3 regions of the Bacillus tuaregi genome follow, and region 3 is predicted to be linked to each of the others. Evidence: riboswitches for the same ligand, from Rfam matches in the RefSeq annotation. Region 3 holds a riboswitch; each other region holds the start of a gene.
The links. A riboswitch is a leader RNA that binds a small molecule or an ion and turns the genes downstream of it on or off. The one in region 3 is predicted to bind thiamine pyrophosphate.
Positions count from the first base shown of each region.

Region 1: another riboswitch for thiamine pyrophosphate. It lies ahead of thiC (phosphomethylpyrimidine synthase ThiC); the one in region 3 lies ahead of thiT (energy-coupled thiamine transporter ThiT).
Region 2: another riboswitch for thiamine pyrophosphate. It lies ahead of thiM (hydroxyethylthiazole kinase); the one in region 3 lies ahead of thiT (energy-coupled thiamine transporter ThiT).

Region 1 is NZ_LT629730.1:91,346-99,378, forward strand. It holds gene BQ5321_RS01145 (PucR family transcriptional regulator) at 1-1,473, shown strand, start outside; gene arcC (carbamate kinase) at 1,526-2,497, opposite strand; gene thiC (phosphomethylpyrimidine synthase ThiC) at 2,767-4,551, opposite strand; TPP riboswitch at 4,703-4,817, opposite strand; gene BQ5321_RS01160 (DUF4183 domain-containing protein) at 5,020-5,403, shown strand; gene BQ5321_RS01170 (DUF4183 domain-containing protein) at 5,644-6,057, shown strand; gene BQ5321_RS01175 (S-layer homology domain-containing protein) at 6,390-8,033, shown strand, end outside.
Region 2 is NZ_LT629731.1:2,570,220-2,578,252, reverse strand. It holds gene BQ5321_RS14675 (aldehyde dehydrogenase) at 126-1,613, shown strand; gene BQ5321_RS14670 (2-keto-4-pentenoate hydratase) at 1,742-2,521, shown strand; gene BQ5321_RS14665 (2-keto-4-pentenoate hydratase) at 2,562-3,344, shown strand; gene BQ5321_RS14660 (4-oxalocrotonate tautomerase) at 3,369-3,566, shown strand; gene BQ5321_RS14655 (branched-chain amino acid aminotransferase) at 3,756-4,379, shown strand; TPP riboswitch at 4,458-4,568, shown strand; gene thiM (hydroxyethylthiazole kinase) at 4,654-5,460, shown strand; gene thiD (bifunctional hydroxymethylpyrimidine kinase/phosphomethylpyrimidine kinase) at 5,476-6,282, shown strand; gene thiE (thiamine phosphate synthase) at 6,276-6,935, shown strand; gene BQ5321_RS14635 (XylR N-terminal domain-containing protein) at 7,227-8,033, shown strand, end outside.
Region 3 is NZ_LT629731.1:2,277,663-2,285,695, forward strand. It holds gene ilvB (biosynthetic-type acetolactate synthase large subunit) at 1-490, opposite strand, end outside; gene BQ5321_RS13215 (phasin family protein) at 764-1,072, shown strand; gene thiT (energy-coupled thiamine transporter ThiT) at 1,154-1,753, opposite strand; TPP riboswitch at 1,815-1,918, opposite strand; gene BQ5321_RS13225 (SIR2 family protein) at 2,224-3,030, opposite strand; gene BQ5321_RS13230 (MerR family transcriptional regulator) at 3,267-3,767, shown strand; gene BQ5321_RS13235 (lipoteichoic acid synthase) at 3,917-5,872, opposite strand; gene BQ5321_RS13240 (ribonuclease H-like YkuK family protein) at 6,355-6,891, shown strand; gene BQ5321_RS13245 (MFS transporter) at 7,390-8,033, shown strand, end outside.

The DNA of each region.
Region 1 (8,033 bases), on a different contig from region 3:
ATAGCAGGTAATTTTTTCGAAACTGTAATCGATGCTGAATTTATTAAAAGACTAAGTGAGAAAAAATGTTCTGGAATCATTACGAAAAATAAATTCATAAAATACATATCATCTGAAATATTAACTCTTTCTGAGATGATTAATTTCCCAATAATAATTGTATCTGATGAATATAGCTGGAGTGAGTTAATTACACCTATAACACAACAAATTATTAAGTTGCAGCAGAAAATAATTATTGAATCAGATCAATTTCAAAGTGCGATAATAAATTCGGTACTGAAAAACCATTCCTTTGATAATATGTGTACAAGCATTTCTAAAGCAATTGGACACTCTCTTGCTATAATAAATACATACGATGAAATTATTGACGCATCTTCGGACTTCGATTGGCACAATGAATTGAAGGACTTCGAAATTAACGTAAATTCTAAATTTACGATTGGTTATGATTTACAAGGAGATCCAATAAATGGATATATCCAGTTGGGCTTACATAATAGTTCGAGTTCATTTCAATTTGCTATCTATCCCATACAGGACTCAACTATCCATATAGGTTATATCGTTATAAAAATAGACAAAAACTTAAACATCATTGAAAATAGTTTGATGCTAAAAATTCAAAGCTTCGCCCAAATCCTCGTTTTAAAAAATATGATTTATAAAGATTTATATCAAGCTAATCTTTATTATCGGGAACTAATACTAGATGAGATTCTTAATCTCACAGAACTTACAAGTACACAAAAAATTAGATTTGAGTTATCGATTGGACATCCGATTGAGAATAACTACTATATTTGTATTTTCCAATTACTTGATAATCAGCAAAAACAACTATGGAGTATGGCTGAAAAACACAATATTATAGACTTTCTCAAGAAATATTATTATGATTATTCAAAAATACTAGTTTTTATTAAGGAAGAACAATTAATTATTTTTATTGGGGAATCGATACGTAATTCAGTAAAGTCGATTGGGAATCTACTTTCTCTCTTCCAATATTACTTTTCTAGTAATGATATTTATGCTGGAATTAGCCAATTAAGAAGGTTAGAACAAGCAGCTTTAGGATTAAAGGAGGCAAAGCACGCACTGAATTTTATCTTAAAAAATAACTCCTCAAAAAAGTATCAATTTTATAAAGACTTAGGTTTCTTAAGACTTCTCACAGACAAAAAGGGGGATATTGAAAATATCTATTTTGAGGAATTACTTAATAGCTTTATCAAGCCAATCATAGATTATGATAGTAAGTACAATACACAACTATTAAATACCATTCAAATTTACTTTAAAAATAATTTTTCTAATAAAGAAACCAGCGAAAGTCTCTTTATTCACAAAAACACACTAAGAGCAAGAATTCAGCGAATAGAGGAAGTATTATCAATCAATTTTACAGATAATGACGATACGTTAAATTTACAAATTGCATTGAAAATATATGAAACAATGAAGTGAAATATATCTATGAAAAAGCCAGGCTGATTCTCCTGGCTTTTTACTACTACTTTTAAGCTAACACTAAATATTCTTCCAACACCTTGGATGTCGCAATTACAGTACCAGTTTTTCCTGCTAGTGCGGCGGGTGCATTTTCCAAGGACGTTATCATTGCCTTACCCTGTGGACATGCTTCCAAATAGGTTAAGCAGGCTTCAACCTTCGGAAGCATACTCCCCTTTGCAAACTGTCCTTCCATAATATACTTCTTTGCTTCTTCAGTGCTAAGATAACTTAGGCCTCTTTGGCTTACTGTATTGTAATTTACACAGACTTGATCTACCGCTGTCAAAATTAACAACATATCTGCTTGGATATCAGTTGCCAATTTAGCACATGAAAGATCTTTGTCAATAACAGCTGCAACTCCTTGATACCCGTCTATTCCCTCGATAATAGGGATACCGCCACCGCCAACTGTTATAACGATTTCACCTCTATCTGCTAATTCCTTTATCAAGCCTAATTCGACAATTCTCTCTGGTAATGGACTAGGTACCACTCTACGATAGCCCCGACCGGCATCTTCAACAAATACAAAGCCTTTTTCTTTTGCAAACCTATCAGCCTGATCTTTACTATAAAAAATACCTACAGGTTTTGTGGGGGTTAAAAAGGCGGAATCCCATTGATTTACAACTACTTGAGTTACTACTGTGCACACAGGTCGAAAAATACGTTGTTTAGCCAATTCATTTTGAATTGCTTGTTGCAGATGGTAACCAATATAGCCCTGGCTCATAGCCCCGCATTCAGCAAATGGCATGGATGGAACTGATTTATCATTAAGACTAGCAAAATCAAATGCCAGATTTATCATTCCTACCTGAGGACCATTTCCATGTCCAATAATTATGTCATAATCGTCTTTTGCAAATTCTGCAATCGTCTTTGCGGTTTTCTTAACTAAACTAATTTGTTCTTGAGGGTTTTTCCCTAATGCATTGCCTCCTAATGCAATAACCAATTTTTGACGCTGCATGGTATTTCTCCTTTCCAAATGCAAATAATGATTCTATAAACAAATTATATAGATAATAATTACCCATTTGAATTATCCAAAAGCACAAACCAACACTCATTAAATTGTACAATGGTCTATTATGAATGCGGAATAAATGAAAGGGAGGGGGAGAACGTATATAAGTGACAGGCACCACCCGTTATTTGTCGGTATTTGGAAGAAAGTGACAGGCACCACCCGCTATTTGTCGATAATCCGAATGCGGGGACAATCAGTCCCCGCGTTTTTCATTGATAGAGGTTTCCGCCGGATTGCTTAAATTCTTGAGCTTTGGTCTTCATACCTATTTCAATCGCTTCGTTCGTATCAAGTTTGTTTTCTTTTGCGTATTGACGAATATCTTGGGAAATTCTCATGCTGCAAAATTTGGGCCCGCACATGGAGCAGAAGTGGGCGGTTTTGGCTCCTTCTGCAGGTAAGGTTTCATCATGATATTCGATGGCGCGTTCAGGGTCTAAGGCTAAATGAAACTGGTCTCTCCAGCGGAATTCAAAACGAGCTTTCGATAGGGCATCATCGCGAAGGCGTGCTCCCGGATGTCCTTTTGCTAAATCAGCCGCATGGGCTGCGATTTTATACGTGATAACCCCTTCACGAACGTCATCCCGATTCGGTAACCCCAAATGTTCTTTTGGCGTGACATAACATAGCATCGCAGTACCATACCAGCCAATCATCGCTGCTCCAATCGCCGATGTGATGTGATCATAGCCAGGAGCGATATCGGTTGTCAGAGGTCCCAGTGTATAAAAAGGGGCTTCTTGACATGCTTCTATCTGTTTATCCATATTCTCCTTAATCAGATGCATGGGAACATGCCCCGGCCCTTCGACCATGACCTGGACATCATGCTTCCAAGCGATTTTCGTTAACTCTCCAAGAGTCTCTAATTCGGCAAACTGTGCTTCGTCATTTGCATCGGCAATTGAGCCAGGACGCAAGCCATCTCCTAATGAAAAGGCAATATCATACGATTTCATGATTTCACAGATGTCCTCGAAGTGTGTATATAAAAAGTTTTCTTTATGGTGGTGTAAGCACCATTGTGCCATGATCGAACCACCGCGAGAGACAATCCCCGTTACACGCTTGGCGGTTAACGGGACATATCGTAAAAGAACTCCCGCATGAATCGTGAAGTAATCCACGCCCTGCTCGGCTTGTTCGATTAAAGTATCACGGTAAACCTCCCAGGTCAGATCCTCCGCAACCCCGTTTACTTTTTCCAGCGCCTGATAGAGTGGGACCGTTCCCACAGGCACCGCTGCGTTACGAATAATCCATTCCCGTGTCGTATGGATGTTTTTTCCGGTAGATAAATCCATAATATTATCAGCGCCCCAGCGCGTTGCCCAGGTCATTTTTTCAACCTCCTCCTCAATCGAGGATGAAACAGCAGAGTTGCCAATATTCGCATTAATTTTCACATGAAAGCTGCGACCGATGATCATGGGCTCGGCTTCCGGATGGTTGATATTAGACGGAATAATCGCCCGACCCTTTGCCACCTCATCCCGTACGAATTCAGGCTTCATCTTTTCCCTAATCGCGATGAATTCCATTTCAGGCGTGATGATTCCCTTTCTGGCATAATGAAGCTGCGTAACATTTTGGCCTTTTTTCGCACGTAATGGTTTCCGCTTTAACCCAGGGAACACGTTACGATTGGCGCGTGGATCGTTTGCCTTTAGATAGCCATTATCCTCAGGCTTGATACCCCGACCCAGATACTCCTCCACGTCGCCACGCTCATGAATCCATGGGCTGCGAAGGGCAGGAAGACCTTTCGTAATATCAACGGAATAATCTGGATCTGTATAAGGTCCACTCGTGTCATATACACGAACAGGTGGATTCTCGGATTCTCCGAAAGAACCACTGGTCGGGCTTAACTCGATTTCCCGCATCGGAACCTTCATGTCAGGCCGAGAACCAGTGACATAAACCTTCTTGCTACCTGAAAAATTTGCCTTGATGGAAATTCTTTGTTCGTTTGCAGAATGGTTGGACATGGACATCATAAATCTCTCCTTTTTTTGAAAAATAAAGGACAAGATACCGATCACAACAAGTGGAAAGCTGATAACGCTTATGAAGTACATAAAAAAGCCGGTATCCAATCAAAGGTTGGACCCGGCTAATCTGTATGCAGAAGTAGTATGGCTACAATTATGCTAACTTCCCCACGCTGGTATGAACCAGATCAGGTCCCAAGAGTCAAGAAACTTCAACGCGTTCCTTTCTCAGCCCAACTCATTGGACTCCCCTAGTTATTTCTATTCGATTCGAGATTAGTATACAGGAGGCTTTTTTAAAATAAAAGAAAAAAATGGAAAATAGGAATGGGGACATAGGGACAGGTCCGTTATCCTATGCTGGGGCAAGGGACCTTTGTCCCTCAAAAATCAGCTAACAAACAATCAACTTGTCCAATTCCTTAATAGAATAATACTAATCATTGAAAAAGGAGGTGACACAATATGGCACTCCAATTGATGAAGCTTCTTGTTACTGCTACAACCACCACTGAAATTGTTCCTGCGGATACAAGATTTTTTCATGTCACAAACGCTTTAACAGCGGCCGGTTCTACTTTAACCATTGATGCGGCAAGTTTTTTTGACGATGCAGGTGCAGAAGTTACATCGCTTCCGACATTAGCCGCCAATAATAGCTACTTTAATGTTTACGTGAATGGTGTATTACAAATGGAAGGTATCTCAACCTATACACCTGGTGCAACCGGTGTCGGTTCATTGGCTATTGATGTTCCAGCAGGAGGAGGAGACATTCCAGCAGATACACCAATTGTTGTTGAGGTTCTAAATTATGCTCCGTCTTCTTCTACAACGGTTACAACCTAATGAAAAAGAAAAAGGAGTCTTGCAGGCTCCTTAACTTCATTCATCAGAAGTTCTCCACTTCTACAAGTGGGAGATGAATGCAAAGGGTGCTTCGATTCAGTGGGGGTTCAAACCCTGGCTGAATGAAGTTAAGCCTCCGGCGGATGTCACGGATTTTTTAAAGGTAGTTTATCGAGTGAGCTCAGGTAATCCGGACGCAAATTCGACGAGCGAATTTGATAGAAGAAAGGACAGTTTTTTATGGCTCGTAAATCATCACGTCCGCATAAAAAATTTCTTCGTGATTTTTCACTTTTGATAAAAAATATATACATTCAGCCCAGAGTAACTAGATTCTTTTATCAAGCAAAACATAATATCTGCCTGGAGAAATACCAGGTGATTCCTGCATACCAATTCATCAATGATGCTGGAAAATCCATAAAAAAATTCCCTTATAAAGGGAAAAGCAAATATAGTAATCTCTACATTAATGGAATCATGCAGGAGGGAAAGGCTTATAAAATCAAAAAGAAAAAATTAATGATTAAAAACATAGGAGGAACCATCTATGCTGGAACTCCTATAGTAATTGAAATAGTCGAATTTCGATTGGGATACAGGGACAGGTCTGAACTGAACCCAAAAGTGATCATGGAAAAGGGTAGGAAGTAAGTCATATCTTATAGTGATATGGCTTTTTTTATTACTTATTCTGGGATAGATTTGCTCCTGAGTTCTTCGGTTATTAGTTAGAGGAAACGCTGCAAGTAGAGAAATTTTTGGGAATATTTGGTGGGACGAAGGACCTGTCCTCCTGTCCCAGTTCATAGTGGTTGACTGCTAGTAAAATATTACTATATGATAAAACGTGAATTGCGTCTCTATATGGAAAATTTTGAATAATGGGGTTTTTCGCTGAAAGACCAGACATATAAACGACTCATATTCAGGGAAAGTGAATAAAGGTTATTTCAAATTAGAGAATGAATAATGGAGGTCTTTCATTGGCTAGGTCAAAAAACTATAAGAAATTTATCTCAGCAACAATGGCAACAACGGTTATGGCTTCATCGGTTGCTGCGGTTTTACCAGGTAATACGTTAAATGTAGAAGCTGCTAGTTTTACAGATATAGAGAGTGGTACATATTATTATGAGGCTGTTCTTCACCTAACAGAAAAGGGTGCGATTAAGGGGTATGAGGATGGGACGTTCAGACCATACCAGGCCATCACTCGTGGTCAAGCAGCATCCATATTGGCTCAGGCTCTACAGCTGGAAGTGGAAAATGTAAAAAATCCAGGATTTGTAGATGTTACGACAGATTATCGCTTCTACAGTGCAATTGCGGCTTTAGTAAAAGCGGGAATTGTCCAAGGGGTGACGAAGGATACATTCGCACCTGAAAAAGGAATCACTCGTGCGGAAATGGCGAAGATGATTTCCCATGCCTTTCAGCTGAAGGACAAGCAGGACTCAAAAACTACTTTCACAGATGTACCAGAAAATAGCTGGTATGGGGAATTTGTAGAGGCACTCTATGATAATGGAGTAACCGAAGGGAAAACAAAGTCAACCTTTGCCCCGCATGATCCAGTTAGCCGCGCGCAGCTGGCTACCTTTATCTTTCGGGCACAGCAATCCCAGCAGGAAAACAAAGAGGATGAATCAACCAATCCGGATACTACACCAGCACCAGGTCCATCAACCGGTGGAGGTTCTGGAGGAGGTGGCGTTCCAACCACACCAGCACCAGATCAAACAGTTGCCAATGCAGTAATAGAGAAAATTACAGCTTTACCGGCTGTGGATGCACTCTCATTGTCAGATGAAACGGCTGTAAATGAGGCAAAAACAGCATGGAATGCCTTGACACCTTCACAGAGAGAGCTAGTAAGCACAGAACTTCAAACGAAGTTAATAGAAGTAATTGCTAAAATAAATGAATTATCCGATCAATTCATTCCTGAAGGATATGTGCTAAAGGATGATGGAAAAACAGCAAAAGTCACAACAAATGAAGCGTTTAACTATGCTGTCGGACAATCAGGCGTAGAAAAGATTGAAATAACTGCAGGATTTACCTCCAATTTTAGGGGAATAATCAAACAGGAAATAATCATACCTGAGGAAATTGAAAAAGAAACGATAAATTTCAATCATTCAATTGTACAGAATCTATCTGTATATGGCGATGATATTACAATAGAAAACGCAACGATTCATAATCTGCTTATCGCGGACACCGTATATGATTTAACCCTATTAAATGTTAAGGATGCAGAGGAATCCATGCATACCTTTGATGGTGGTGGGGATCAATCCATTGTCCTAATCGGTAATACAACCTTCAAGGGTGATATTAAAATTACTTCAGGTTCAGCTATCCAGGTAAGAGCAGAAAGTGAAGACGCAGCTATCAATGGAACCGTTTGGATTGAATCTGAAGCGAATACGATTATTTCAGCACCGGTTACAAATGTGATTATTGATAAAGGAAATGAAAATATCCAAATTAATAGTAATATAGAGCAATTGATTATCCGCAGCGATGCAACTATTAAATATGGTGATAATGCCCATATCGAAAAGGCTGTAAAACGAGTCGGTGTTACTGTAGTAGCGGAGGAAGGCCACCCGATTGAATTC
Region 2 (8,033 bases), 290 kb from region 3:
ATTGATCAATTTTTCAATTTGTTGCATATAGAGCAACTCGTGAGTTGTATATGAAACTCGGTAGCGTTATCATTACTCTAGAAAAACAAACCAATATGAATTATAATCAAGGAGGATGCTTAATTATGTCAGTTGACACTAAAAATACAATTGTTGAACCAATCGTAAAAGCGTTTGATTGTTTACATTTTATTGACGGTAAATTCGTTCCATCTGTTGATGGTAAAACATTTAATAATGTAAATCCTGTAACAGAAGAAGTATATGGTACAGTTGCTGAGGGAAGTGCAGCGGATATCGATTTAGCGGTTGCAGCTGCTAAACGTGCTTTTGAAGAAGGTCCTTGGGGAAAAATGAGCACACAGGAACGCTCAAAGATTATCCGTAAGGTTGGAGATATCTTAGAGGCAAGGCAAGAAGAAATTGCCCAATTAGAGTCATTAGATACTGGTAAGCATCTTAAATTCTCCCGTCACGTTGATGCTCCGCGTGCAGCAGCAAACTTCCATTTCTTTGCTGATTATATGATTTCTGTAGGAACAGAAGCATTTCAAGATGAAGTACACGGTGCGATTAACTACGGATTCCGCCGCCCAATCGGAGTAGTTGGATTAATCCAGCCATGGAACCTTCCATTATTCTTATTAACTTGGAAACTAGCACCAGCATTAGCAGCGGGATGTACAGTAGTCATTAAGCCTTCTGAATTAACACCAATGACGGCAACAAAGCTTATGGAAATCCTGAAAGAAGCCGGCGTTCCAGACGGAGTTGTAAACTTAGTTCATGGATTTGGACAAGGTGCTGGTAGTGCCATCAACAAACATCCTGATATTGCGGGTATCGGATTTATCGGTCAAGTGTCTACTGGTGCTAAGATTATGGAAGAAGCTTCTAAAACATTGAAAAAGCTTTCTTTCGAATTAGGCGGTAAAAACCCTAATATCATTTTCTCTGATGTAAATATTGATGAAGTTGTTGAAACAACGATTAGATCAAGCTTTACCAATCAAGGGGAAGTATGTGTCTGCGGTGAAAATATCTTTGTAGAACGTTCCATCTATGATGAATTCGTTGAAAAATTAGCAGCAAGAACAAGACAATTAAAAGTTGGTAACCCATTTGATATGGAGTATGACCAAGGGGCATTGGTTGCGAAAGTACATTATGATAAAGTAATGAGCTACTTCAAAATTGCGGAAGAAGAAGGTGCTACTTTCGTGACAGGCGGTAAGCGTCCTGAAGGTTTAGATAAGGGATATTTCGTTGAGCCAACGATTATTACGGGATTAGAATATGGTGCTCGTTGTACTCGTGAAGAAATCTTTGGACCAGTTGTTTCAATTATTCCATTTGATACAGAAGAAGAAGTCATTGCGATGGCCAACGATTCCCGTGTCGGATTAAGTAACACAATCTGGACTAACGATATCCGCCGTGCACACCGTGTTGCACAATCAATCGAATCTGGATTATCCTACATCAACTGCTGGTTCGTTCGCGACTTCAGAACTCCATTCGGTGGTACAAAAGACAGTGGGCTTGGCCGTGTCGGCGGTGTACACAGCTGGGAGTTCTATACAGAATTAACGAATATTTGTGTGAAACTATAATTCTATAACTGACTAAAGACATATTGCACGGTTATATGGTTACGACCGTGCGATATTTTCATAATCTTCACAGACGTTTCATTAATAAGGTTATTTTTAAAATTTACATAAGAGAGAGGATGAATGAAATGACAAGTAAAATTGAAAAATTTGCTGCGGCTCTTGCACAGGCAGAAGCAACTAAAGTAGGAACTGATCCACTTACTACTGTAGATCCGGAAATCAATGTGGATGAGGCTTACTACATTCAATTAGAAAATATCAAAAAGAAATTAAGTGAAGGACAAAAAATTGTCGGTAAAAAAATCGGTTTAACTTCTGTAGCGGTTCAGAAAATGTTAGGTGTTGATGAACCGGATTATGGTCATCTGTTAGACAGCATGGTAGTGGAAAACGGCGGAACGGTTGATATGAAAGACATGCTTCAGCCAAAAATAGAAGGTGAAATTGCCTTTGTTTTGAAAAAAGATTTAAAGGGTCCTAATGTGACAGCAGTTGATGTTATTCAAGCAACAGATTATGTGTTGCCGGCTATTGAAATCGTTGACAGTCGTGTACAGGATTGGAAAATCAAGCTGCCAGACACTGTAGCAGATAATGCATCTTCAGGACTATATGTATTAGGTGGAAAACCTACAAAGTTAGAGGATATTGATATTGAATTGCTTGGCATGGTTTTATATCAAAATGGTGAAATGATTAATACAGGTGTCGGTGCAGCGGCACTCGGCAGTCCTATTACATGTGTAGCCTGGTTAGCTAATCGTCTAGCCGATTATGATATTTCTTTGAAAGCTGGTGAAGTCATTCTTTCCGGAGCTCTTTCAGGTATGGTCGTAGCCAATGCTGGAGATTCATTCACAGCAAGATTTGCCCATTTAGGACAGGTTAGCGTTAATTTCAAATAATTCGTTCGAGATAAATGATTTTACAAGGAGGAAATAGATGATGGCAAATGAAATCATTAAGAAAATTACCGATTATTTAGTATCTGCAGAGGTAGAAAAGCGTGAAGTGGTAAAAGTAACTTCAACCATTAAACCGGATTTAACTGTTGAAGAAGCATACCAAGCACAAGAATTACTTGTTCAAACCAAATTAGATCAAGGTCACCGCATTGTTGGACCTAAAATGGGACTTACAAGTAAAGCAAAATGGGACCAAATGGGTGTATCTGAGCCTATTTATGGCTATGTTTTTGATTATATGCTAGTTGATAATGGCGGAGTTGTCCCATTCCAAATCCATCCAAAGGTTGAAGCGGAAATTGCATTCCTAATCGGCGAAGATATTGAAGGACCTGGAATTACCGGTGCACAAGTATTAGCGAAAACAGAATATGTTTTACCTGCGCTTGAAATCATTGATAGCCGTTATGAAAACTTTAATTTCACATTGACAGATGTTATTGCAGATAATGCATCTACATCTAGAGTGGTATTTGGTAATACATTGAAGAAGCCTAGTGAGCTTGACCTTGATTTAGTAGGCTCTACATTATCTATCAATGGACAAATTAAAGAATTAGGAGCAGGTGCTGCTGTATTAGGACATCCTGCTAATGCCATTGCCGTTCTTGCTAATATGCTAGCAAGAAAAGGACAAAAGATTAAGAAGGGCGATTTAATTCTTTCTGGTGCGCTAACAAGCGCTGTACTGTTAAACGTTGGGGATTTTGTATCAGGCAAATTTGACGGTCTTGGTGAAGTTACTTTCACAGTCGGTGAATAATTTAATCCTAATCATGAGAGGGGTATTGCTATGCCATTCATTCAAATTAACATTATGGAAGGTCGACCACCTGAAAAAATTACAGAATTAATCAGCAATGTGACAGACACTGTATCAGAAACTCTTGGAGCTCCGAAACAAACTGTTCGTGTATTAGTTACGGAAATGCCTAAGACACATTGGGGAATTGGTGGAGTACCTGCCAAAGACCTTGGAAGATAATTTCTCATATTATAAAAATCGAACTGATCTGACATCAGTTCGATTTTTTGCGTTACCCATCTTATAGTTTGAAGCAATTCCCATGAAAATATTTGCAATTTCTCTGCAAAACCTTCAATATTATTAGCGATACAACCATATACATACCTTGGATGATTATGAATGAATACTACATAAAGGATGGGTAACATGCTACGAAAACAAATAATGTTATACGTTGAGAGATTATTAGCTGAAAAACAGTCAGCAGAAGGTGAAAAATACTCTGTTGAATTGTATAAGGAAGAGAAGGATTACATTGAGCGGCATAGATTGCTGCCGGAGGACTCGTCTGTAATCCTTATTGAAAAAGATCCAGCTTCTAGGTTTCAACAAGTATATATTGAAAGAAGCAATAAAGAAACGGAAGAATTATTAGCTGAGGAATCGACCGCTTTTTTAGATCAGCCTATTGGATATTTTAAGCAGAAGCTTGATGAATTTATGTACTTGGAATCTCCATGGTTTGAGGTGATTGGTGTTGATGCGATTTCATTTGAAGCAGATAGTGTTTTTTACCATTATGATGTCATGCTGGGCTTAAAACTACCAAAAAAAGCAGAAAATAGGATCAAAGCCTTTTTAACTACCAATCTTCAGCAGGAAGATGCAACGTTTGATTTAATGTTTAGTGCAAATGACGGACTTTGGGATTTGAATTTTTCATTAAATAATCTAATGGAGTACAAAGAGAAATGGACGATACGGGAAGCCTATCATGCGATCTATGAGCTGCTGTTTCATTTGGTCGAGGAAATTGAAGAAGGTAGTTGAGCATTAATGTTTATACTACTTTCTAATTTCCTTCTTTACATTTTCTCAGTATAGCATTATGATTAATAAGAATATTAGAACATCTACTGGGGGTGCCCATCTTTTTGGGCTGAGAGAAAGACGGCTGTTTTTCAACCCTTTGGACCTGATCCGGATTATACCGGCGTAGGAAAGTAGGGAGTCAATCACTTTCTTTCTCGGCTACAACAAGTCAGGTCCAATAATGGGTCTGGCTTTTTTTACGTAAAAAAGGATGTTTAAGGAGGAATGGGAAATGAGAAAAACTATGGTACATGGACTGTTAAAAAGAATAAAAGAAATGAATCCACTCATACATAATATTACAAATATAGTAGTGGCTAATTTCTCTGCTAATGGGCTGCTAGCTCTTGGGGCATCGCCGGTTATGGCCGATGCTGTGGAAGAAGCAGCTGAAATGGCAAAAGCTTCTGCAGCTGTCGTCATCAATATGGGTACGTTGAATCGTGATACGGTAGAAGCTATGATTGCTGCTGGGAAAGCAGCAAATGAGAGTAATATTCCGGTCATTTTAGATCCTGTTGGTGTTGGTGCGACGTTCTTCCGAACTCAATCTGCTCAAATGCTATTAAAGGAAGTGCAATTTTCCGTTATTCGCGGTAATAGTGCTGAAATTGCAAATCTTATTGGAGAGAAATGGGAAGTAAAGGGTGTTGACGCGGGAATGGTGAAAGGTGATGTTTATAGCCTTGCTCGAGATGCCGCTAAAAGCCTTCATGCAGTAGTAGTTGTGACAGGAAAGGAAGATATAATAAGCGATGGTACCGTAACAAATGTTGTTTATAATGGTCATCCACTATTAACCAATGTTACAGGTACGGGCTGTTTGCTAACAGCTGTGATTGGGGCCTTTGCCGCTGTAGAAAAGAATTATTTGAATGCAGCAACTGCAGCACTTGTTTTCTATGGAGTGGCTGCTGAAATAGCCGCTAACAAAACAGAAGGACAGGGACAAGGTAGCTTTCAAACTGAATTTCTCAATCAGCTTTCACTTGTATCTTCGTCAGAAATTGATTTATATGGGTCATTTACTAGATTATAAGGAGGAGATTATCCTATGTATAAAGCGCTAACGATTGCAGGCTCTGATTCTGGAGGCGGTGCAGGAGTTCAAGCAGATTTAAAAACCTTTCAGGAATTGAATGTTTTTGGGATGACCGCTATTACAGCGGTTACAGCTCAGAATACATTAGGTGTACAGGGAGTTCAAGCAATATCGAAGGAAATGATTGCCTCACAAATTGACTCAGTAGCTGTGGATCTTGGTGTTGACGCATTGAAGACGGGGATGCTGTTTTCAAGCGAAATCATTCAAACAGTTGCAGAAAAGATTCAGCAATATGGCTGGGAGAAAGTGGTTGTAGACCCTGTCATGATTGCAAAAGGCGGAGCAACTTTGCTTCAGCAGGAGGCTATTACGGCGGTGAAAGAATACTTACTTCCTCAGGCATATATCGTTACACCGAATATTCCAGAAGCAGAGGAATTGACTGGTATTATTATCCAAACAGAGGCAGATAAGCTAGCGGCAGCAAAAAAATTAATCGATTTTGGAGTGAAGCATGTCATAATTAAGGGTGGACATGATAGCGATGTGAATGAAGCGGTTGATTTATTATTTGATGGTCATCATTCATATACATTTACAAGTCAACGAATTCAGACGAAAAATACGCATGGAACAGGCTGTACCTTCTCCGCAGCGATTACGGCTTGTCTTGCCAAGGGGTTATCTGTATATGATGCCGTTTCGCTTGCCAAAAGCTTTATTACGGCAGCGATTGAAGAGAATTTAGAGCTTGGTACCGGTCATGGTCCAACTAACCATTGGGCATTTAAACAAAAAGCAGGGATATCATGTTGAAAATACTAGACCAAGATAGTCTTAGAAAGGCGTTATCCTTATATTTTATTATGGGCTCTGGAAATACAAGGAGAAGGGCAAGTGTTGTGTTAGAGGAAGCGATACAGGGTGGTGTTTCTTGCTTCCAATTCCGTGAAAAAGGAACAGGAGCATTAGTGGGAGCACAAAAGTATGCTTTGGCAGAAGAGCTACAGTTTATTTGTCATAAGGCAGGGGTTCCTTTTATTGTGAATGATGATATTGAATTGGCTATGGCCATTCATGCGGACGGTGTCCATATTGGACAAGAGGATGAACCTGTGCAGCTTGTCCGGGAAAAAATTGGCGATAAAATTCTTGGTGTGTCTGTCCATAATATTGTCGAGGCGAATTTGGCTCTACAAGAAGGTGCAGACTATTTTGGTGTTGGTCCGATTTACCCAACAAACTCGAAGGACGATGCTAAAGCGGTTCAAGGTGTAAAGATTATTCGTGAATTACGAGAGGCGGGATATACAATCCCTATTGTCGGAATTGGTGGAATTACAGCCAATAACGCCGGGGAGGTCATAAGAGCTGGAGCTGATGGCGTATCGGTTATTAGTGCTATTAGTCTTCAAAGCTGTCCTAAATCGGCCGCAGAAAAATTAAAATGGAGTCTTGAGATAAGCTAAAAAAAAGAAAAAAGTGAATGCCTATTCAGATGTTCGCGTATGTTTAGTTTTCATAACAACATACGAAGGATTTTCTGAATAGGTTTTTTCGTTTCGTGGTCTTAATAGTTTGATAATGGACACAGAATGTTTACAAATAAAGAAAAAGTTCCATTATTTTAAATATATAAAAGGAGGTGAATTAATCTTGTTAGAATAAATATTAATAGTCTATCATTTACTTACTCTGAAGAAAGTAGAAAGTTAATTGTTCTACAGCTCGAATGGATTTGTTAGAAAGAGGGGAATGGAATGCATACAACAATACATTTTATTGATCAAAATCATTCTAACAGAGAACGAAGTCTCCATATTCAAAATCGATCCATTATTGTTGATACATATGCATTTGGATCCTTTAGAAAAGATTTGATTCGTAATATAGGACTTGAACGGACAAAGGGTTTTTTATTCCGCTATGGTTGGAATATGGGAATCCGGGATGCAAAGGAATGTAAAGAAAAAGAGCAATATGACACCATACAAGAATTAATTGAATATGGTCCGGTCATGCACTCAATGAAGGGCTATGTTGAATCTAGAACCTTAAAATTGGAAATAAGTAATGAAACAAATGTCAAGACGTTACAAATGGACAGTGTTTGGGAGCATTCCTTCGAGGCCGATGAACATTTGCGGCATATTGGAGCTAGTACTTCACCAGTCTGCTACACACTTTCAGGCTACGCGAGCGGATTTGTATCAGAAATTTTTGGCGAAATGGTGATTTTTAAGGAAATATGCTGCAGAGCTGCTGGTGCAAGTGAATGTATCGCAATTGGTAAAAGTTGTTCCCTTTGGGGAGATGAAATTCAAGAGGAGCTCTATTATTTAGAAGAAACACCCATTTTAAAAGAATTAGAGCTAACCTATGAAAAATTATTGCAGGAGCGTGATCAATTGACGCTTGTGCTGACCATTCATAAGCAATTAACGGAGGAAGTAGTCAAAGGAAGTAGCTTGGAAACCATTATCGAAGCTGTGTTTCGATTAACTAAAATACCAGTGATTATTCATAATGTCCATGGGCATCCGATGACATTTGCCGGTTTCAATAAA
Region 3 (8,033 bases):
CTGGGCGTCCTTCGAAGGCAAGCTTAAATGCATCTGTTATGATGTTTTGTACATTAATTGGATCAATTGCCTTGAAATAATACTTAACAATGGGTAACGTCATTCCGAATGTATCGATTGTCCGAGAATCGTCACATTCCATTTTTTGCTTTGGTGTAGGTTGAATGGAAATAATAACAAGCGGGACTGAATCCATTTGGGCAGTTGCAATACCTGTAATGGCATTGGTAATACCGGAGCCTGCAGGAATAATAACTACGCCAATCTTTCCGGTTGCTCGTGCATACCCATCGGCAGCATGGACAATGGCCTGTTCATGTTGCATTATTACTGATTGAATCTTCCCCTCCTGCTGAAGGTGTGCAGAAAACGACGACAGGGTTGGATCACTTGAAGTAAAGATGACTTCTACATTTTCTTTCATAAAGCACTCTTGAATTAAATCAGTTGTATTCAATGGGGTTGAGAGAATATCTCTTATTTTACTCATCACTATATCACCTTTCTTTTTCTAAAAGGTACTAGACTACGAAAGACTTGTAAGTGATGAGCATCACAAATATTCAAATAAGTTCGCCCTTTTTGTATTTTTTATAATATGATTAATCCTGCTATACTGCATATAAATTACGCAAGTTTTGACAAATGGTGTATGATAAGAGTATCAAGTTTGTGGTGCTCATTTGCTGGGTAAATATTTAATATTTACTTTATTTTTCATCAGTATCCATAAATGAAACTTATCAACTGGAGGTATTTTTGAATGGATCTTTTTAAACAGGTTTTTACACTCGGGTTAGGTGCAGCAGTTGTTACAAAGGAACAAGTTGAAAAAATGGTTGATACACTTGTACAAAAAGGTGAAGTGAGCAGAAATGAATCAAAAGAATTGATTCAGCAATGGGTTGAAAAAGGTGAACAAGCGAAGCAAGAAATAGATGATATCGTGAAGACTAGAGTGAATCAGGCTTTAACCAATTTAAATCTCGTGACAAAAGAAGACTATCAGGAGCTAGAGCGCAGAATCCAAGCACTTGAAAATAAACTATCAGCAAAAGAAGAAACCGAATAAGTTTTTGTCCAAGCCTTTCATGGCAGAGAGCACCATAATTAAACAAAACCCCCTTAGAGATTAGCTAAGGGGGGTTTTTTATTATGAGACATGTTTATGTGTTGTGGCAGTATCCTTTGTCTTACGAATAACTAATCTTGGCGCAGTGGACAAGAGCAGCCCGACAACAATGGAGCATAAGACAGCTGAACCGAGCATGGTTGCTCCATTTGCTAGAAACGAGAATAATACCGGTGACATTCCTTCAGGTGCATAGCTACCAAAGAAAAATACCCCTGCGAGGAAATGCCAGAAATATCGGGCAAAGCTGCCTGCAATAACTGCTACCACAATCCAAGCAATAGCTTTTTTCTTCTTGCTGCTTTGTAAATTGCTTTGGATTTGCTTGTGAAAAAGCCCTGCTAAACCAATAAAAGCAAAAGCAAGAAAATATTCAATAAATCCCTGTACAGGTGTGGCAATCCAGGCTTCCCCCATGGCAATTTGCAAGATTCCCCAAAGAAAACCTGAAATCACGCTTACCTTCACTCCCCAACGGAAAGCAAGGATAAAGATAGGTACCATCGCGAATGAAATGGAAATGGATGGTGAAAGCTTAATAGATGGCAGAAAATCAAGAATAATGGCAAATACAGCAAAAAAAGAAGCTTCTACCAAAGCTGTTAGCCTTACTTTATTCATATAAAACTCCCCTTTCATCAAAAAACGTTGAGCCTCAAGGGGAGAATAGATTCATGTTTTGTATCCATTCATACCACATTCCTACGCTAGAATTATCTAACAGGTTCAAAGGGTTAGAACAAATAATTGTTCACTCTCAGCAAATATGCACCCCTTGTGGTTACGTTTTGTTGACATTTTCATTTTTTAGTATAACCTACTTTTTCCGAGCATGAAAGGAAATTCGTGAAACTTGCTGAAATTTAGCAAAAAGTTTTGATGAACACTCACTTCCTAATTTCAATTTAAAATTATAGTATTTTTCAGAATAATTACAATTATTACTTAACTACTCCCCTATTTTACTTGCTATGTGGTATGATGAAACATATGAATGGAATTGATATTTGCATTCATCCTCCACTTGTAGAAGTGGAAAAGTTCTATACCGTCGCAAGCTTTTGCTACAAAAAGCATTTGCTGATTGAAGTTTATAGTTTTTCTTTAATTCCCTTTAGAAAGTTCGTTAAAGCTGTTCCTGGTTCTTCATTTGCAGAGACGATGGGAATAATACCTCTATCCTTTAATATACTTTCTTTAATAGGATTAGGCTCAACTAATAAAATATACGATTTTGGTCTGATATGCTCATGATTAGATTCTTTCCACTGTTTATGAAGCTTGTATAGCATATAGCGAATATTGATATCTGACAAGCTATAGCCAATAAATAAAATCGATTTTTCAAGAGAATCATAACGCAGCTTGATATCTAATGGCGATTCAAAGTCAAGTCGCTTAAAAAAACTCGATTCCGTTAATACAAGTGATGAATCGTCATCAAAGTCTCCATGGAACTTGATAATTTGTGTTTTATTCATTTTAATCCTTGCAATATCCGCTACATTAGTCACTTTTGTATATTCCTTTTTATAAAAATCGTACGCATACTCAAGCCAGCGATCGAAATTTGTTGTATAAATTACGGGAAAATCCAAGTCGATAATCAATTTATATATTTCTGATTTTCCAATATGAATATTGGAATGATGCCATAATCGATCCATCCAGCTTCTTAAAGCACCCAATGTCCCTTTTTGATTATAATAAAATTCAGCCATAATCAGAAAATCACCATTTCCCCAAGAGTTGAATTGTGATGGTTCAAAGCCAAGATTCTCAGCCATTTGGTTGATTAACTCTGAATACACAGGTAATCCTAAATTTTTGGGAACACCAGATCCAACAAAAAGGATAACATCTTTATTTCTAATGGCATTTGCCAATTCCTGTATCATAGGATCCCTCCCACATTTAGTGATTATTATACTTTGCTATTTACATCCTATGACACATATTTTCTTGAAAGAACTTTTATCATGAATCATCAATTCGATTCCTAACACTTGAAGCAATCCTTTCCTTCGATAAGTGGCGAAATCATCACTTTTATTGACGAATTCCTTCTTCTTTTGTCAGCCTTGAAGGAATGGTATAGAGAAAGGAGAATTAGTAGAAAAAGGGAGGGATTTGATTGAATACAAGAGCAGTTGCTAAATTGCTAGGAATCTCGACTAGTACTGTCCAAAGATGGGTAAAACAACTAAAATTAGAGATGGAAAGAAATGAACTAGGTCATTTTATTTTTTCCGAAGAGGATATAGAATTATTAAAGCAGGTGAAGAAGCAGCTTCAGGAAGGAACCCTATTACAGGATATTTCCATACAGCTTCCAAAACGGGCAGGTACCTTCAAACAAAAACAGCCGGATGGGGATATAGATGAATTGGCTCAAAAAGTCAAAAGTCTGGAAATCAGTCTCCAACAGAAAGCTGATGATGTTGTATCCTACCAAATCTTACAGCATCGAAGAGAAATGGAAGAGCTTCAAGAGCAAATAATCATATTAACGGAGAGAGTCACCCAGCTGGAGAATGTGATAAGAGAAAAATCTGAAATAGCCGCAAGCATTGAAATTGAAAAGAATAAGCCTCGTAAAAAGAAAAGCTTTTTCCAATTGATTTTTGGAAGCTAAAAATCAGCACATGTAAGCGTGCTGATTTTTTTGTAAAGAGATTTATTGCTGAAGCTCCAAGCTAATTCCATTTCGACAGATGTAAAGTACGATACACGAGAAGAAGGCTGCCATATGGCAGCCTTCTTCAAGCTTAATACAATTTTTACTTATTCTTCATAGGAGTCATATGAAGGTTTTGTATAATCATACTTAGAACGATCGACCGGAGTAAAGTTTTCTGGGTTATAGAATCGCAATAGGTCCCCATTTACCACTTTATCTGACAAAGCAAGCTTATGGCGAACAATTTCTTGATTTTGCTTCGCTTCTTCCAATCGAGTCTCATCAAGCTCTAAACCTGTTGTTGAATCATAATATCTTCCTTCGACAGATGTGATGGTTGGACTTACGAATTCCCCGTTTCTAAATGGGATCAACTCATCATGTTCTTCAGATAGTAAATCCGTACCAAACTGGACATAATCCTTTGTATCCGTACCTAGTAAGTGAAGGAGTGTAGGCAGAATGTCGATTTGCCCACTGTATTCATGGTTAATTCCCCCCTGCATGCCAGGAACACGAATAAATAATGGAACTCGCTGTAAATCCGCATTATCGAAAGGAGTAATTTCTTCTTTATTTAATACCTGCTGCATGGCCTTATTATGATTTTTAGAGATTCCATAATGATCACCATACATGATGATAATGGAGTTATCATATAGACCTGATTCCTTCAAATAGTTGAAGAATTCTTGTAAGGCTTCGTCAGCATAGCGAGCCGTTTGGAAATACGTGTCAACTGATTTATCTCCCGTTGTATGAGGGGCAATGGTTGCGTCCTCTTCATCAATTGGATACGGGTAATGATTACTTACCGTAATAAACTTCGCCATAAATGGCTGTTGTAATGTTTCTAGCATGGGAATCGATTCTGCAAAAAATGGCTTATCCATTAATCCATAATCAGCTAAGTCCTCTTCCTTCATTTCATAGTAGCTAGAATCGAAGAATTTTGTATATCCAAAGGATTTATAGATTTCATTACGATTCCAGAAGGTTCCTGAATTCGGATGAAAGACAGCAGATGTATAGCCCTGCTGGTCTAAAATAGCAGGCGCTGCCTGGTAAGTGTTTAATCCTTTTGTTGTAAATGCTGAGCCTTGTGGTAATCCATATAATGAATTTTCAAGGATGAATTCAGCATCCGCTGTTTTTCCTTGTGCTGTTTGGTGAAAGAAATTATCAAAATACATCGTGTTAGGCTCTCTAGTTAAAGAGTTTAAAAACGGTGTTACTTCCTCCCCGTGCAGCGTGTAATCAATTAAGAAGCTTTGAATCGATTCGAGATGGAAATAAATCACGTTCATTCCCTTTCCTATCCCAAATGTAGCTGGATTTGGCTCGGCATAATTAGATTGCGTAAAGTTAATCACTTCCGTTATATCACTACTGTCTGCCGTAACCCGCTGCGCTGAGGCTTTCGTGCTTTGAACTGCATCATAAATCGTGTAATTATACGTACCTAAATACTTAACAATATAATTTCGATCAAAGCCCCTCGTTAATAGCTGAGGACGATCCGCTTCAGCCATCGCTAAATTAAGGCATGAAATACCTAACGAAAAGGAAACCAATGCGGCCACTTTTCGACGATTGAAATTTTTCATTTCCATTTTTGCCATTTTAAATATCAGTAACCCTATTAACAAAATATTATCGACAAAGAATAAGAAGTCATACGGACGTAACAGCGAAGTAACACTGCTGCTTACATCACCAAAGTTTTGCGTTTGAAAAATCGTTGGCAATGTAATGAAGTCGTTAAAGAATCGATAATATAGTACGTTTGCATATACTAGAAATGTCATTAAAAAATGTATGATCATTAACCAAATATACTTTCTACGACCTTTAAAAAGAGATGCAAAGCTTAAGAATAACAAAGCTGAGCCTAAAGGGTTTAAAAATAACAAGAATTTTTGAATGCCATTATCAATTCCTAAATTAAATTGCGTTAGTTGAATAAGGTATGTTTTGATCCACAGGAATAGTACAGTCAATAAAAAGAAGCCGATGTATTTATCGAGAATACTTGTACCTTTTAGGAATCCTTTATTCATTTGTTACACCTACTTTCTAACAAACTATTATACACGTTCTTCGAGTATTTTAGGTGAAAAATTATTAATTCTCATAATCTATTTTTTTCTAATTATGAAAACTAACTTTTGTCATGCTGCAAAAATAAAATGTGTACTTATGATTTGGAGCAGAATGATTATCATTATACTTTATGTCAACAAATTGTCAAGTTCATAGTAAACAAATGATTTTTTTAAGTCAAGTATATTTCTTCCTATCCTTATTGTATGCCAACGAATGGAGGACAACAATTAATAAGGTTTTGACGCCTTTATGTCAGACTGCCGAACACGTTTTTCCTTTACATCCACTTTTACATTCACTTAAAAAGTCTTTAAAACTTTAACAAACGATATCAATATTCGGGATGAGACTTGCATAGATATGAATGTAGCAAGTCTGACGAGTATTGGCTTCTAAGACTTTAATCCGCTCGTAACGAAAAAAAAGAGGTGTTGAGATGAAATATGCTGTTGAAAATCATTGCTTGTTTCAAAATTCACAGGAAAGGAATATGACCTTTGAACATGCCTTTAATAAAATCATAAAATTTATGAATTTGGACAGGAATGGCAATTATCGGTTAATGATTGGTACCGATTCACAGGTACATGTACAATATACTCGATTTATTACTGGGATTGTTATACTTAACGAAGGTAAAGGGGCCTGGGCATGTATACGAAAGGTTATTGTTCCAAGACGAATGAGAATGCTCCATGAACGGATATCAAAGGAAACCTCGTTGACCGAAGAAATTGTGACGATGTTTACCGAAGAGAGAATAAATAGAATGATTGATATTGTGCTGCCAAATATATACAGGGGTGCTTCTTTTACCATGGAGGGTCATCTAGATATCGGAGCTGGAAACAGGAATAAAACAAGAGCGTTCGTTGAAGAAATGGTTGAAAGAATTGAATCCATGGGCATTGAGCCAAAAATTAAACCCAATTCCTTTGTTGCCTCATGCTATGCTAATCGGTTTACTAAATAACGGTTATCCTATTAATACCACGCTCTATCCGCCCCTACCTTACCCTAGATAGCTTCCCATTCCGCGGGGAGTTTATGGTTTGGACAGGCTCTTCACCTTTCGTACCTCCCTTCTATTTGCGAAGAATGAAGAAAGCTCCTATTTCCTCCTTCAGTCCAGAATAAAAGTACTCGATTCGGATATCCTAACAAAGTATGATAAACATCCAATCCTTGTGATTAAATGAGCGTAAGGATGATAAGTGTGATTTCTTTTTGGAGCGCCACTAAAGATGAAAGCGTTACAAAATGACTATATATAAATAGAAGAAACACAGTTTAATCTAAAATTTTAATAGATAGTTTATCGAGTAAGCTCGAAAAGTATCCAGACACAAATTCGACAGGTGTTTGTTCACTGTTTACTAAACCGGTAAAAATTGGTCTCGTTGTTTTTAATCGTTTCGTTCATCCTATAAGGGACAAAGTTATATTTTTATTGTAGGAAGGTGCATAACAGATGGCACGAGCTAATTCACAGCTTGTTTTACAAACAGGGAACCTAGTCTTAGGATTTATGGTTTGGGTCATTTTATCTTCACTTATCTCATTTATTAAAATGGATATTGACATTTCACCAAGTGAGTCAGCCATGATTACGGCAGTCCCTGTGATTTTGGGGTCGATTTTGAGGGTGCCGATTGGATATTGGACGAACCGCTATGGCGCCAGATGGGTATTTTTTATTAGCCTTTTGTTTTTGATTCTCCCTGTTTTTTATATTAGTATGGCGGATTCCGTAATGGACTTACTGCTTGGGGGCTTAGCCTTGGGCCTCAGTGGCGCGATATTTTCGGTCGGTGTTACATCGCTGCCTAAATATTACCCTAAAGAAAAACAAGGGTTTGTGAACGGGATATATGGTGCTGGAAACATTGGTACAGCCATAACCACTTTCTCTGCCCCGGTCTTGGCTAATACTTTCGGATGGCGCAGAACCATTCAATTCTATATCATTTTGCTTCTAGTATTTGCAGCACTCACTTTTCTATTTGGTGACCGAAAAGAGAATAGTGTAAAAGTGGCCCTTTCGGAACAAATAAAAGAGGTCTATAAAAGCTATAGGCTTTGGTTTTTATGTCTCTTTTATTTTATTACCTTTGG